3 regions of the Vibrio sp. Isolate22 genome follow, and region 2 is predicted to be linked to each of the others. Evidence: predicted binding sites of a transcription regulator. Region 2 holds the regulator's gene; each other region holds the start of a gene.
The links. The regulator CRP, encoded in region 2, controls carbon source genes, mostly activating them, when cyclic AMP is high. The targets are predictions, from matches to a motif close to TGTGANNNNNNTCACA.
Positions count from the first base shown of each region.

Region 1: a site for CRP is predicted at 1,870-1,885, ahead of nagE (N-acetylglucosamine-specific PTS transporter subunit IIBC). Genes of this name have one in related genera too.
Region 3: a site for CRP is predicted at 2,225-2,240, ahead of L1D55_RS02105 (NupC/NupG family nucleoside CNT transporter). Genes of this name have one in related genera too.

Region 1 is NZ_JAKEUW010000012.1:2,781-7,749, forward strand. Features, by position in the region: gene nagE (N-acetylglucosamine-specific PTS transporter subunit IIBC) at 193-1,749, opposite strand; gene nagA (N-acetylglucosamine-6-phosphate deacetylase) at 2,225-3,361, shown strand; gene L1D55_RS09000 (ROK family protein) at 3,364-4,578, shown strand; gene L1D55_RS09005 (cation:proton antiporter family protein) at 4,663-4,969, shown strand, end outside.
Region 2 is NZ_JAKEUW010000009.1:9,847-14,815, reverse strand. Features, by position in the region: gene astD (succinylglutamate-semialdehyde dehydrogenase) at 1-556, shown strand, start outside; gene L1D55_RS07520 (DUF1338 domain-containing protein) at 772-1,563, shown strand; gene crp (cAMP-activated global transcriptional regulator CRP) at 1,746-2,378, opposite strand; gene L1D55_RS07510 (phosphoribulokinase) at 2,619-3,488, opposite strand; gene L1D55_RS07505 (YheU family protein) at 3,566-3,778, opposite strand; gene L1D55_RS07500 (hydrolase) at 3,906-4,886, opposite strand.
Region 3 is NZ_JAKEUW010000002.1:146,408-151,376, reverse strand. Features, by position in the region: gene L1D55_RS02120 (PTS ascorbate transporter subunit IIC) at 1-851, opposite strand, end outside; gene L1D55_RS02115 (PTS sugar transporter subunit IIB) at 862-1,131, opposite strand; gene L1D55_RS02110 (hypothetical protein) at 1,416-1,892, opposite strand; gene L1D55_RS02105 (NupC/NupG family nucleoside CNT transporter) at 2,508-3,716, shown strand; gene L1D55_RS02100 (hypothetical protein) at 4,014-4,283, shown strand; gene L1D55_RS02095 (TolC family protein) at 4,398-4,969, shown strand, end outside.

The DNA of each region.
Region 1 (4,969 bases), on a different contig from region 2:
ATCCACAATTCTTAGCCTTTGCACAATAAGAACCATCAGTTAATTGCGATTATTTCTGCTATTCGATGAAGAATAGAACGAACCTTCTCACTTGTCCCAAGATGCAGATACAAAAAAGCCCCCCAGATGGGAGGCTTTCAATTTGACACTTACTTGAGAGTATTAATTACTGCTCAGTTAAGTACTTCCTTACTATGGAAGTTTTACATCAGATAGGTCTTCACCTGCACCGATAGCTTTCATTTCGCCAGCTACGATTTCAGCAAGAGGGCCTAGGATAACTTGTAGGTTGTTTTCACCTAGCTTAACAACACCTTTAGCACCTAGTTTCTTAAGAACTGCTTCGTCAGCAACAGAGCGGTCTTTAAGAGTTAGACGTAGACGTGTGATACAAGCGTCGATTGAAGTTAGGTTCTCGTGACCACCTAGAGCTTTTAGGTATTGACGTGCAAGGTCGCCTTTTGGAGCTTCGCCAGCTGGAGTCGCTGCAGCGTCATCATCTTCACGACCAGGCGATTTCAGGTTGAAAGCGCGGATTGCGAAAGAGAATGTGAAGAAGTATAGAGCACCGAAGCCAAGGCCGATTGCTAGAAGTACTAGAGGTTTAGTTGCTAGACCCCAGTTCAATACGAAGTCGATAAGACCAGCAGAGAAACCGAAACCATGCAGAGTACCAAACATGTTAGCAACTACTAGAGACAGACCAGTGAATACAGCGTGCATTGCGTATAGAGCAGGAGCTAGGAATACGAACATGAATTCTAGCGGCTCTGTGATACCTGTTAGGAATGAACAGAATGCTACTGAGAATAGTGCACCACCAACTTGGCTACGTTTTTCAGCAGGAGCAGCTAGGTACATTGCAAGTGCAGCACCTGGTAGACCGAACATCATTACTGGGAAGAAACCGTTCATGAATACGCCAGCGCCTTTATCGCCACCGAAGAAACGGTGTAGGTCGCCAGATTTAACAGTGTCAGTTACTTCTTTAACAACAGTAGTGATTTCTGGAGTTACAGAGTTAGCGAATGTGAATGTGTGCTCTTGGCCAACAACTAGAGTTTTAGCTAGTGATGGGTCAACACAAAGTTGAGTGATGTTAGCGAATGCGCCTTGACCAGCAACGATGATTTCTTGACATGTACCCATACCGAACCAGAAGTACGAGTTCAATACATGGTGTAGACCTACAGGGATAAGTGCACGGTTAAGAGTACCGTAAACGAATTGACCGATAGCGCCAGACGTTGATACTGCGTGAGCCAGTGCGTCTAGACCAGATTGAACACCAGGCCAAACCACACCAGACACAGCACCTGCAACAAGTGCAAATAGACCAGCCATGATTGGTACTAAACGTTTACCAGCGAAGAATGCTAGCCACTCAGGAAGGCGTGTAGCATGGAAAGCGTTGTAAGAGTGACCTGCGATGATACCTGCGAAGATACCGCCGAAGAAAGACATGTTAACGTCAGCGTTAATTGTTGTTGCTGTCGCTGTTAGAACGAAGTAAGCAACTGCACCAGCAAGACCAGCTGCGCCGCTACCGTCTTTAGAAAGACCAATCGCGATACCTAGACCAAATAGCAATGGTAGGTTACCGAAGATAGCACCACCAGCTTGCGCCATAAATGGAATATCAAGTAGATCGCCTTGACCTAAACGTAATAGAAGCGCCGCAATCGGAAGCGTTGCGATAGGTAGCATTAACGCCTTACCTAGCTTCTGTGCATATCCTAGAATATTCACCAGTTGTTTCCCCCTATAGGATTTTTTAGAATTCGTTTGAGAAACTTATTTTAGTCGCTCAATTTAGTCCTATTCAGTGTATTCAATTAATTTTGCTCCGCAAATTAAAACCTTACCATTTGTGATCGTAATCACCAGTTTTCACCAAATCCAGAGGTTTTTGCTAGCGAGATCATAAAACTTATTTTATCATTCAAAAAAATGAACATTTATAGATAAAATCCAAATCTAACTATTGGGTCAAATGTGAGTTATTTTCGGCATTAAAAGCTAGCTAACTTACTGATATTTTTAACCCAAACTCATAAAAACAATGAATTGTTCACATATTTTTCAAACACTTAACATCGCTTCCCACTTTGAAGCCGTTTGCCCATAAAAGTTAAATCGTTACGTAAATGATGCTCGCAAACTAAGTCAACATTTAGGTAACGAACGAATTTAAAAGATCTGACGAAATAAGGATTAGCTGACTATGTACGCGCTAAGTAACTGTAAAATTTACACTGGTAGTGATGTTCTAACCGATCATGCTGTAGTAATCGAAAACGAACTGATCAAAAAAGTCTGCCCTATCTCTGAATTACCAGAAGGTATCGAGGTTCGTGACCTAGACGGTGCAAACCTAAGCCCGGGTTTCATTGACCTACAACTAAATGGTTGTGGTGGCGTGATGCTGAACGATGAAATCACTGCAGAAACAATGCAGATCATGCACAAAGCAAACCTAAAATCAGGCTGTACTAGCTTCTTGCCTACTCTGATTACTTCTTCAGATGAAGACATGCGAGCAGTTATCACGGCAGCTCGTGAATACCATAACCAATACCAGAACCAATCTTTAGGTCTTCACCTTGAAGGTCCATACCTAAACGTTGCGAAAAAAGGCATTCACAGCGTTGATCATATTCGTAAATCTGACAGCGAGATGATTGAACTTATCTGTGAGAACAGCGACCTTGTTGCGAAAGTAACACTGGCTCCTGAGCTGAACGACCCAGAGCATATCGAACGTCTACACAAAGCTGGTGTTGTCGTTTCTATCGGTCATACCAACGCAACTTATGCAGAAGCGCGCCAAGGTTTCGAATCTGGCATCACATTCGCAACGCACCTATTCAATGCAATGACGCCTATGGTTGGTCGTGAACCTGGTGTGGTTGGTGCTATCTACGACACACCTGAGGTGTACGCAGGCATCATCGCCGATGGCTTCCACGTTGATTACGCAAACATCAGAATTGCGCATAAAATCAAGGGAGAAAAGTTGGTATTAGTGACGGATGCCACAGCTCCTGCAGGTGCTGACATGGAATACTTTATTTTTGTCGGTAAGAAAGTATATTACCGAGATGGTAAGTGTGTTGATGAAAACGGCACACTGGGCGGCTCAGCTCTGACTATGATTGAAGCAGTTCAGAATACAGTTGAGCACGCTGGTATCGCTTTAGACGAAGCTCTTCGCATGGCTACACTATACCCAGCTACGGCTATCGGTGTAGAAAGCAAGCTAGGTCGAATCAAAAAAGGCATGGTTGCAAACCTAGCTGTATTTGACCGAGACTTTAACGTTAAAGCGACTGTTGTTAATGGACAATACGAGCACAATTAAGTATGAATGGCGGACAAATAGGTAACGTAGACTTAGTTAAACAACTAAACAGTGCGGCGGTATACCGACTTATAGACCAACAAGGGCCTATCAGTCGTATACAAGTGGCTGATGTAAGCCAACTCGCACCGGCAAGTGTTACAAAAATTACCCGCCAACTATTAGAGCGCGGCCTAATTAAAGAGGTCGCACAGCAAGCGTCTACTGGCGGTAGACGCGCTATCTCTCTAACCACAGAAGTAGAGCCTTTCCACTCTATCGCTGTGCGCTTAGGACGAGATTACATTCAAGTTAGCCTTCATGACCTTGGCGGTCGTGAATTGGCTTTCCAACAGCAAGACCTTAACTATTCAGATCAGTCAGACCTGACTCAAGGCTTGGTCAACACGCTCAAGGCCTTCATCGCTGAACACCAACCGAAAATCGATCAGCTCATTGCGATTGGTGTGACCCTTCCAGGCTTAGTGAACCCGACGACGGGTGTCGTTGAGTACATGCCAAATACAGACATCGATAACCTTGCATTAAGCGACATTATTCGCGACACATTCCATGTCGCTTGTTTTGTTGGTAACGATGTTCGCGGAATGGCACTAGCGGAACACTACTTTGGCGCGAGCCAAGACAGCCAAGACTCTATCTTGGTGAGTGTTCACCGCGGTACTGGTGCAGGTATTATCGTTAACGGTCAGGTCTTCTTAGGCCATAACCGTAACGTCGGTGAAATCGGTCATATCCAAATCGATCCACTTGGTGAACAGTGCCAATGTGGTAACTTTGGTTGTCTTGAAACGGTAGCGGCAAACCCTGCGATTGTAGAACGCGTGCAAAAACTGATTAAACAAGGCTACGAGTCTTCTTTAACCGAACTTGAACGTATTACTATTCAAGACGTTTGCGACCACGCAATGAATGGTGACGAATTAGCTAAACAGAGCTTGGTTCGAGTAGGAAACCAGTTAGGTAAAGCGATCGCGATGACGATCAACCTATTTAACCCTCAAAAAGTGATCATCGCTGGTGATATTACTAAGGCACAAGAGATTGTTTTCCCTGCAATTAAGCGCAATGTAGAGAATCAGTCGCTAACGACTTTCCATAGCGGCCTGCCTATTGTAGCATCACAGATCGATAAACATCCTACGATGGGAGCTTTTGCTATGATCAAGCGCGCCATGCTCAACGGTGTGTTACTGCAGAAGCTACTTGAAGATTAAAGAACAATAATTCTGATTTTCCGCGGGCCGTGTTTGTAAAAACACGGCCCGTTTTTTTAAGCTAGGGAACGACAACAACAAGTTATGGAACTTATATTAATATCCACTGCGTTTATCGCAGGATTTATTGCTTTAAAGTGTCACCTTCCGCCACTGGTTGGTTTTTTGGTTGCGGGCTTTGGGCTTTTTGCCTTTGGCTTCGAAACCAATGAGACCATCATTACTTTGGCTGACCTCGGTGTCACCCTGCTCCTATTCACCATCGGCTTAAAGCTAGATATCAAAACCCTGCTATCTAAAGAGATCTGGGCCGGCGCCACAATACATAACCTTTTATCCACTCTGTTTTTTGCCGTCGCCCTATTTGGTTTTAAGTTCCTTGGCATTTCGT
Region 2 (4,969 bases):
AGCGACGCAAAAGATTCGTGTTGATCAGCCATTCGCTGAACCAGCTCCTTTCATGGGGCCGCAAATTTCTGAAGCTGCCGCTAAGTTTATTCTAGAGGCACAAGCTAACCTGCAATCTCTAGGTGGTATCAGCCTAGTGGAGGCAAAAGCGGGCGAAGCAGCATTTGTTTCTCCAGGCATTATCGATGCAACCAACATTGCTGAGCTACCAGATGAAGAGTACTTCGGCCCATTGCTGCAAGTGGTTCGTTACCAATCGCTAGAGCAAGCGGTTGAGTTAGCTAACGACACTCGCTTTGGTCTGTCTGCTGGCCTGGTATCAACCGACGATGCTGAGTGGGAATACTTTGTTGACCATATCCGCGCGGGTATTGTTAACCGTAACCGCCAGCTAACAGGCGCAAGTGGTGATGCTCCATTTGGTGGCCCGGGTGCGTCAGGCAACTTACGTCCAAGTGCTTACTACGCAGCGGACTACTGTGCTTACCCAATGGCTTCAATGGAAGGTGGTGAAACTCAGCTGCCAGCCACATTTAGCCCAGGTATCGAGCTGTAGTTTAGATTGATATTAAGCTAAGGCTTATTCGATAGTTATGAGATAAGGGAGCGGCGTATCGCTTCCTTATTTTACCCACGCTCAGCATCAAAATTGGGCGGCAGATAATAATAGAACAAGTATGTCACAGGCTGATGGCTGCTGACTTTGTGTCTCAGTCTCTCCCTTTCTAATCCAAATCACTAGCTTGCTAGAACCTCTGACAAGGAGTCACCATGACGCCCGATCTACTCTTTAAATCACTATGGGACGATTACATTCATAGACTTTGCCCGTCGGCAGAGAAAGTACATCACTTGCTAAAAGAAGATGAAGCGCTGATCAATGATCACATTGCACTGCGTACTTTTAATGTTGCCCCTCTAGGTATTGAAACATTAGCTAAACCTTTCCTAGAACTAGGCTACAAAGCGTGTGGTGATTACTTGTTTGAAAGTAAGAAGCTAGTGGCTAAACACTACGAACACCCCGATCCAAAACAACCGAAAGTGTTCATTAGTGAGTTGAAGGTAGAAGAGTGTTCTAGTGAACTACAGCAGATCGTTGCCAAATTGGTTGAGCAGGTTGATGCAAGTAAGCTAGAGGGACATGAATTCCTATTTGGTGGCCGCCTCTGGGATTTGAGCTTCGCTGATTTCCAACTATTAGCGAAGGAGAGCGAATACGCCTCTTGGTTAGCGGCTCACGGTTACGGTGCTAACCACTTCACGGTTAGTGTCAATCAACTGAACAAGTTTGATGAAGTTCAGGCTGTGAATGACTACCTAAGTGATGCTGGCTTTACGATTAACGCATCTGGTGGTGAAGTGAAAGGCTCTCCAGAGGTGTTATTAGAGCAATCATCAACAATGGCAGACAAAGTGCCAGTGGCATTTGTGGAAGGCAATGAGATGATTCCTGGTGGCTTCTATGAGTTCGCTAAGCGCTATGCGATGGCCAATGGTGAGCTTTATACCGGTTTTGTTGCTGCATCGGCAGACAAGATCTTCGAAAGCACCAACGGGTAACGAAAGATACGATTACGGGTTTTGTCCTAGAAACTCGGATACGCTTCGCTTCGAGAATGTTTACAAGGCGAGAGCCTCATGTGTTCCATTCGTATCTCGTATCTCGTATCTTCTCTCAATAAAGAAAAAGCCACCAAATTCGCATTTGGTGGCTTTCATATTTTTGACTCAGTTAATCGAAATTAACGAGTGCCGTATACCACGATAGTCTTACCGTGTGCAGAAATTAGGTTCTGCTCTTCTAGCATCTTCAAGATACGACCTACTGTCTCACGAGAACAACCAACGATTTGGCCAATCTCTTGACGAGTGATCTTGATTTGCATGCCGTCAGGGTGAGTCATTGCATCTGGCTGTTTCGCTAGGTTTAGTAGCGTTTGAGCGATACGACCTGTAACGTCAAGGAACGCTAAGTCACCAACCTTTTGGCTAGTTACTTGTAGGCGGCTTGCCATTTGCGCTGAAAGACGCATTAGGATGTCTGGGTTCACTTGGATAAGTTGACGGAACTTCTTGAAAGAAATTTCAGCTACTTCACAAGGAGATTTAGCACGAACCCAAGCTGTACGCTCTTGGTCTTCTTCGAACAAGCCTAGCTCACCGATGAAGTCGCCTTGGTTTAGGTAAGAAAGAATCATTTCCTTACCTTCTTCGTCTTTAATAAGAACTGCCACAGAACCTTTAACGATGTAGTACAAGGTCTCTGCCTTTTCACCAGCATGGATCAAAGTACTTTTTGAAGGGTACTTATGAATATGACAGTGTGAAAGGAACCACTCTAATGTTGGATCGGTTTGAGGTTTACCTAGAACCATAATATCTCACTTCCTCTGCAGGGGATGCTTGCCGCTTTCCGTATTTTAGCTAAGCCTGAATTGACTTCTTAGGATAAGAGCACTCGGTGAGCGCTGCAAGCTATCTTGTGTTTCGTTTAAGAATAGTATCCTTTTTCAGGTACTATTTCTTGATTTTAATCGTGACCAAGCTACGATTTTTTACGCAAAATTGTGCACATGATCACGGTATGAAAAGTAATCAGCCAGAATGTCGTTTTGTTAACCTATTTTCCCGGTTTCGATGAGTTGTTGTAGGATTGGCCTCACAATGAGCTCCATAGCAAAACTCATCTTGCCACCTGGCACCACTAGGGTGTTATGACGGGACATGAAAGAACCATCAATCATGGCCAAAAGATACGGGAAATCGACGTTTTTGATGCCGCGCAAACGTATAACAACGAAGCTTTCATCTAAACTTGGAATCCCTTTGGCGTTAAGTGGGTTTGATGTATCTACGGTTGGGACACGCTGAAAGTTGATATGAGTACGCGAAAATTGCGGCGTAATATAGTTAAGGTAATCATCCATTGAACGAACAATGGAGTCCATTACTGCTTCACGTGAGTGGCCACGATCGCGAGTGTCACGAACGAACTTTTGAATCCACTCTAGGTTTACGATAGGAACCATGCCAATCAGCAGGTCGACGTGTTGAGAGACATTAATGTCACCATCAACCACACCACCGTGTAGACCTTCGTAAAACATCACGTCTGAATTTTCAGGGATATCTTGCCATGGCGTGAAGGTGCCTGGCATTTGATTATAAGGCACAGCTTCATCGAACGTATGTAGGTAACTACGTACTTTACCTGTACCTTCATTACCGTACTTACGGAAAAACTCTTCTAATGCTGCGAAGTCGTTGGCTTGTGGGCCAAAGTAGCTGATGTGCTTACCTTGCTCACGTGCCTTGCGGATCTCCACGTCCATTTCTGGTCGAGTGAAGCGGTGAAAACTATCCCCTTCAACCCAAGCGGCCTTCACGTCCATCATGTTGAACATTTTTCGGAAGGCTTCTGAGGTAGTGGTGGTGCCGGCTCCTGAAGAACCCGTCACCGCAATAATTGGATGTTTAGCGGACATGACAACCCTTGTCTTATGAGTAACTTACTTGTTAGCAATCGTTTTCCACTATAACACGGCTCTGTGTTAAGCGCAGCTTAGAAGCGTTTTGTGAGTTGGATATCAACGGTTTCGTGCAGTTCGGAAAACACGATATTGGCCTCACCAGAAGCTAATTGATGTTTCACTTGGTCAATCTTGTTTTGTAGAGAGATCTCCACGTCGCCGTAGTCTGTACCCTCACGCAGTACGAATTCTTTGATGAGGTTTTCCAGCGTATCAGGCTCGATGTCTTTCCATGGGATGATCATAAATACTTCTCTCTTTTATGTTCATTGATATGTTGATGAGTTTGTCTAGTGATGTTTTTAGTACAACCCCAATTAGGGGCTGCGCTATCTTATCAAGGTTTCACTTATATCTTTAGTAGGCTTAGCGTTATGCTGAACCTTGGATACTTTCATAGTAGGCAGGCAGCGCTTCTTCTAACCAAAATCTTGGTTTTAGCGTACTACCAGTAATGAACCCCACATGACCCCCTTTCTGGAACAAGCGATAATCGATGTTATCTGGCAGCACGAATTTAGGAATCACATCATCAGTCATGAAAGGATCGTCTTTAGCGTGGATGATCTGAGTTGGTAGCTTTATCTTATTGAGCTTAGGAAGAGCAGAGGACTGTGCGTAATAGTCTTGAGCGTTCTTGAATCCGTGCAGAGGCGCGGTAATTCGTTCATCAAACTCATACAACTTATCAATCTTCTTGATTGTCTCAGCGGTGATGTCGAGCTTCTCTTGCAGCAGGTTAATCTTTTTTAGCGCGTTTGATTTGAGAGAGCTGAGCAGGTACATCTTGTAGAGCTTAGAAAAGCCTTTCTCAATGCGACTCGCGCAACAAGCCAGATCAAAAGGGGCTGACACTATGGTTGCTGCTGATAGCAGGGGATCGTCTGAATACTCAGCCAGATAATTTGCTAGCATGTTTCCGCCTAAAGAGATGCCGACCGCCACCTTAGGGTTGTTGGGAAACTGTGCGTGCAGGTGTCTTAGGAAAAAGCGAGCGTCTTCAACTTCGCCAGAATGGTAAGCGCGAGCCAGGCGATTCGGTTTACCGCTACAACCTCTAAAGTGCATCATCACCGACAACCAACCATCTTTCGCAAACGCATTCATCAGCCCGTTGGCATAAGGGCTCTCAAAGCTGCCCTCTAATCCGTGGAATAGGATGAAGATAGGTTTGTTGCTTGTCAGTTCATCGTTATCTGGTGATTCACTCCAAGCAAGGTCTAGGAAGTCCCCATCAGGCGTTTCTAAGGTTTGCCATGTAGGATGGAACAACGCCTGCTTTCTGATAAACCTTGGCACTAAAGTTTGTAAGTGTGGGTTAGATAAACCAGCAGCTGCGGTAAATATGGTCATAAAACAGTCCGTGCTTTTTATGGGCTTTGAAAAGTATTAAGTATTGCGATGCGCCCACGTTTTTATTTGAGCTTGGTTGATTC
Region 3 (4,969 bases), on a different contig from region 2:
ATTTCAGCGATCAGCATCTTCACACCTTGCAGTACGATGTAAACACCACCGGCAAATATAAGAGACTGCATGAAGGTGAACACTACCCAGTTTTGACCATTTGAAACGGTTTCAACAAAGTCACCACCAGCAACAATAGAAGCAAACATGAAGAAGATTGCCATTGTTGTTGCTACTGCTACAGGTGTATCACGCAGGAACATTAAGCTCTTTGGTACGTTGATGTCTTCTGTTGATTTCGAAGTGTCACCAAATTTGCTACCAATGTAACCAGATACTAAGTATGAGAACGTTGAGAAGTGCCCCATCGCTAGCTGATCAGTACCCATTACTTTCTCTGTGTATTTCTGAGCAAGTGCAGGCATGATAACCATCAGTGAACCCACAATGATCGAACCGATTGCAACTAGAGCAGTGCCTTCAATGTTCGCTGTAGACAGGATTACCGCTACCAGCATAGACATGAACATTGTGTGGTGACCCGTTAAGAAAATATATTTTAGAGGAGTAATACGAGCCAATAAAATATTCACAACGAATGCGAAAAACATAATTAGGGCCATTTCATAACCGAATGCATCTTGTGCTAGTGCAACAATTGCTTCGTTATTTGGAATAACACCACTTACGCCGAATGCTTCAGTAAATACCACTGAGAAGTTATTTAGAGCGCCAACAAGCGCGCCTGCACCAAAACCTAAAATGAGGAAACCCATCACGGTTTTAATTGTGCCTTTAAGAATGGTAGAAATATCTGATTTTTGTGCGACAAGGCCAATAAACGCTATTAAACCTACCATGATTGCCGGCTCTTTTAATAAGCCGAGCATGAACTCGAAAAAGTTTTGCATAATTTTGACCTTACATGAAAGTTTTTAGTTGTTCTTCAATTGATGCTTTGTCAAAAATATTTTTAAGGCTGATGATGTTCTCTTTACCAGCATCTTTTAGTTGGTTGGCAACATCTGTTGCTGCAACCCAAATATCCGCATTGCTTGATGCTGCAGATGATAGATCTTCGTGATCAACTTCTACTTCGAAACCGATTTTTTTAGCAACTTCTTTCACTGCCATTTCCATCATTAGAGAAGTACCAAGGCCGTTACCGCAAACTACAAGAATCTTTTTCATAATATTTGTCTCAATTGGATTTTAGGGGTTGAGAAACTTCGTTCTCTTATTGTGTGAGAGCATAGTAATGGAAATATTCAGAGTTCAATAAGATCTCCATCACAAAGCCAAAATGAGATTGTGATGGAGATCTCGTTAACTTGCAGTAAAGATCCAGAGTGAGACTTTGATCAAATTTAACTTTTCACTCGAATATGCAACGTATTTTATTGGGAAAGGAGGGGACTAATTAATTTTTACGTTAGGGTATAAATATTTAGATGATTTATTTTAGAAATGAGTAATCAATCGTATCGACCGTAGTCAGTAAGCATTTTCTTGAGCATGCTATTAACGTCTTTGGTCTTTTTATTTCTTTTCGTCAACTGGCTAAGCGAGGTCGGTTTTGGCGAAGCAACATTTTCATTGTCTACGTCTTCAGTTTTATCTTTCATTTTTTGTACTGCAGGCAATAACATTCTAATTTCTTCATTATTTGTATTGGTCAGTACAACAATATTTTCAGATTCAACTTGAGTAATGGTTAATATTCCGTGTTTAACTGATTCAACCTTTTCTCCAATCATAATTGATTCAGGTGCGACAGAGCGATCGGTTAACTGACCTATACGTAATTTCGCCGCACTGATAGCGCGGATATTTCCGGTGTTTTCAAACGCGACAATAACAGTATAGGTATTATAATATTCAACTACTGTCACATAGCCATGTCTATTTGTTTTGAATCTAGCTCCAATGTTCATATCGTGCGGAGCTTCCATTTTCTTCACGTGTTTCCTCTCTTAGTCTCGATGGCTGTTATATCTAATCAGCTCTATTGGTATTTTATAGATAATTATTTGGTGAGATCATACAAAGTATATACGCATCTAAACTTAAGATGAATCTTGAAGTCTCGGGAAATGAGGCAGAGCACAGAAAACTGCTAATAATCACACAGAATTAACCGAGAGGTTACGCTCATGCGCTTAAGGACTTAACATTCCAAATTCAACCTTATACAGATTGTTTACAGTTTTTGAAGCACAAAAACGACGACAAACAATACGTTTTGTTTAATCCTTGACCGCGCGATCGTTTGCGTTAAAAAAAATGTGATGAAAGTCTCACTTAACTGTTTATACTTCTCTTCCGGTTTTAAGCCGGTGCTTAGCCAATACAAGCCGTCACATGGATATGTGAATGACCCCACGGACCGGACCAGCTACGTTCCACTGCTTGTATAAGGTGATTTTTACATGAACAACTCGTTGTTACAGTCGCTAACGTTGTTAGCTCCTTCATCGCGTAGCGTTTTGCTTGCGGTTCTTTGTCCTGTTCCTTTGATGTCATTTGCTTGGCTCATGTTCACTCTATAAGGATTACTAGGACACATTATGAATATTCTATTTGGTTTTGTCGGTGTTATTGCACTGATTGCTTGCGCGTACCTGCTATCTGAAAGTCGTTCTTCGATTAACTGGAAAACGGTCATCCGTGCATTACTACTTCAAATCGGCTTCGCAGCCTTAGTATTGTATTTCCCATGGGGACAATTAGCGCTAACAAGCCTAAGTAACGGTGTTTCTAGCCTGCTTGGTTTTGCAGATGCTGGTATTGCTTTCCTTTTCGGTGATCTTGCTACTGAAGGCTTCATTTTCGCGGTTCGCGTACTTCCAATCATTATCTTCTTCAGTGCTTTGATCTCTGCGCTTTATTACTTAGGTATCATGCAGAAAGTGATTCAAATCTTGGGCGGAGCGGTGCAAAAACTGCTGGGTACAAGTAAAGCTGAATCTCTGGTTGCGACAGGTAATATCTTCCTTTCTCAGGGTGAGTCTCCTCTTCTTATTCGTCCATTTTTAAAGTCTATGACTCGTTCTGAACTGTTTGCTGTAATGGCAGGTGGTATGGCGTCGGTAGCCGGTAGTGTACTTGGTGGTTATGCTGGTTTAGGTGTTGAACTTAAATACCTTATTGCCGCAAGCTTCATGGCAGCTCCGGGTAGCTTGTTGATGGCGAAGATCATTGTTCCTGAACGCAGCACACCGAGTGACTACGACCACATTGAGCTAGATAAAGCTGACCAAAGCAACGTAATTGATGCCTTGGCTAGCGGTGCGATGAACGGTATGAAGGTCGCGGTTGCAGTGGGTACTATGTTGATTGCATTTGTGAGTGTGATTGCGATGGTCAACACAGGCCTAGAAAGCCTAGGTGAAACATTTGGTTTTGCGGGTATTACGCTGCAAGCTATCTTCGGTTACCTGTTCTCTCCTCTAGCATGGCTAATCGGTATCCCGAGTGATGAAGTATTAATGGCGGGTTCTTACATCGGTCAGAAGATCGTAATGAACGAGTTTGTTGCCTTCATCGACTTCGTAGAGAACAAAGCGCTGCTATCTGAACACAGCCAAGTGATTGTGACATTTGCTCTATGTGGCTTTGCTAACATCGGCTCTATCGCGATTCAACTGGGTTCTATCGGTGTGATGGCGCCAGAGCGTCGTGCTGAAGTTGCTAATCTAGGTTTGAAAGCGGTAGCTGCTGGTACGCTAGCAAACCTAATGAGTGCATGTTTAGCGGGTATCTTCATCCTGCTTTAAGCTAGATTTAGCAAAAACAGCTAGATTCAGTAAAAGCGGGCACCTTACTTACGGAGTTTTCGTAAGAAGGGTGTCCGCTTTTTTGTGCTTGCTCGTTAAGCTTATTCGGACTTAACCACTTCTCTTATTATTTCTATTGCGTTTCAGGCTCACTCGGAAGAGTAATAGAGCAAGCCTGTTTTATCCTATATACTTGAATATCATTAGGTTGCGATTAATAACGTTCGGCTTCGATTAAGAACAATCGGTTTTCACCAGAACAAAAGCAACCAAGTCCAATTAATCAAAGGTCTTCCCATGAACATGCGCGTTCTTATTGGTCTTATCACCACTTTCATTGGCTTGTTTGCGATGGTTTATCTTATTGCTGGTGGTGCTCAGTTTCCCATCTCTCAGTGGCCAAAAGAGGCTTACCTCGGTTTGGTGTTTAGCGTCGTGTGGGGAGCCGGTGTAGCTGCGTCAGTAGCGTACTTCTTCTCGGCACTCATATTTGTCACCGTCGCTGTGGTTTGCTATGCAGTCGGCTATAAAATCGGTGGGTTCTTTTCAAGCAAGCCAGAAGCGTAAATCAGAAGTCTAAACGTACGCTCTTCGCATTTTCTTTTAGGGTTAACGTCCGCCTTAACCCTCCCTTAACCTCCAGATCGTTATCTTGTCTCCATTCTTACAGGAGACAAGAAGATGAAATTGAATCTTCCTTTAAAACAATCCGTTATCGCGCTGGCTCTAGTTGGTTTGATGGGTTGTACTTCAACCAGTCAGGCTGATTACGTATCGCTAGCCGAACAAAGTACTAATCAAACACAGCAAAGCTTGCTCTCAGAGCTGATTCAACAGGCTTCTAGTGATCAAGCGTCTGTTCAACAAGATCTAGACGCTGAGAACCTGCAGCTCACCGATTTAGTGAATGCGCCGGAGCTCGACCTTTATATTGAGCGTGCACTCCAGAATAGCCCAAGCCTCCAACAAAGCATCACAGCGCTCAAAATAGCCTACGCGCAACAAGGTGTGACGTCTGGCGATCGCTTACCCACCGTAGATGCGAGCTTTTCAGGTAAAGCTGACGAAGGTACCAACGGTTCAAGCACCACAGAAACCTACACCACGGATGTCACGGTTGGCTGGGAGTTGGACTTATGGCAGAAGCTTGCAGATACAAACAACGCCGCTTTAAAAGACATTGCGACGTCTCAGGCTAACCTTCAGGGTGCTCAAGATCTTTTGGTCGCGAGTGTGATGAGAGGCTGGCTTGA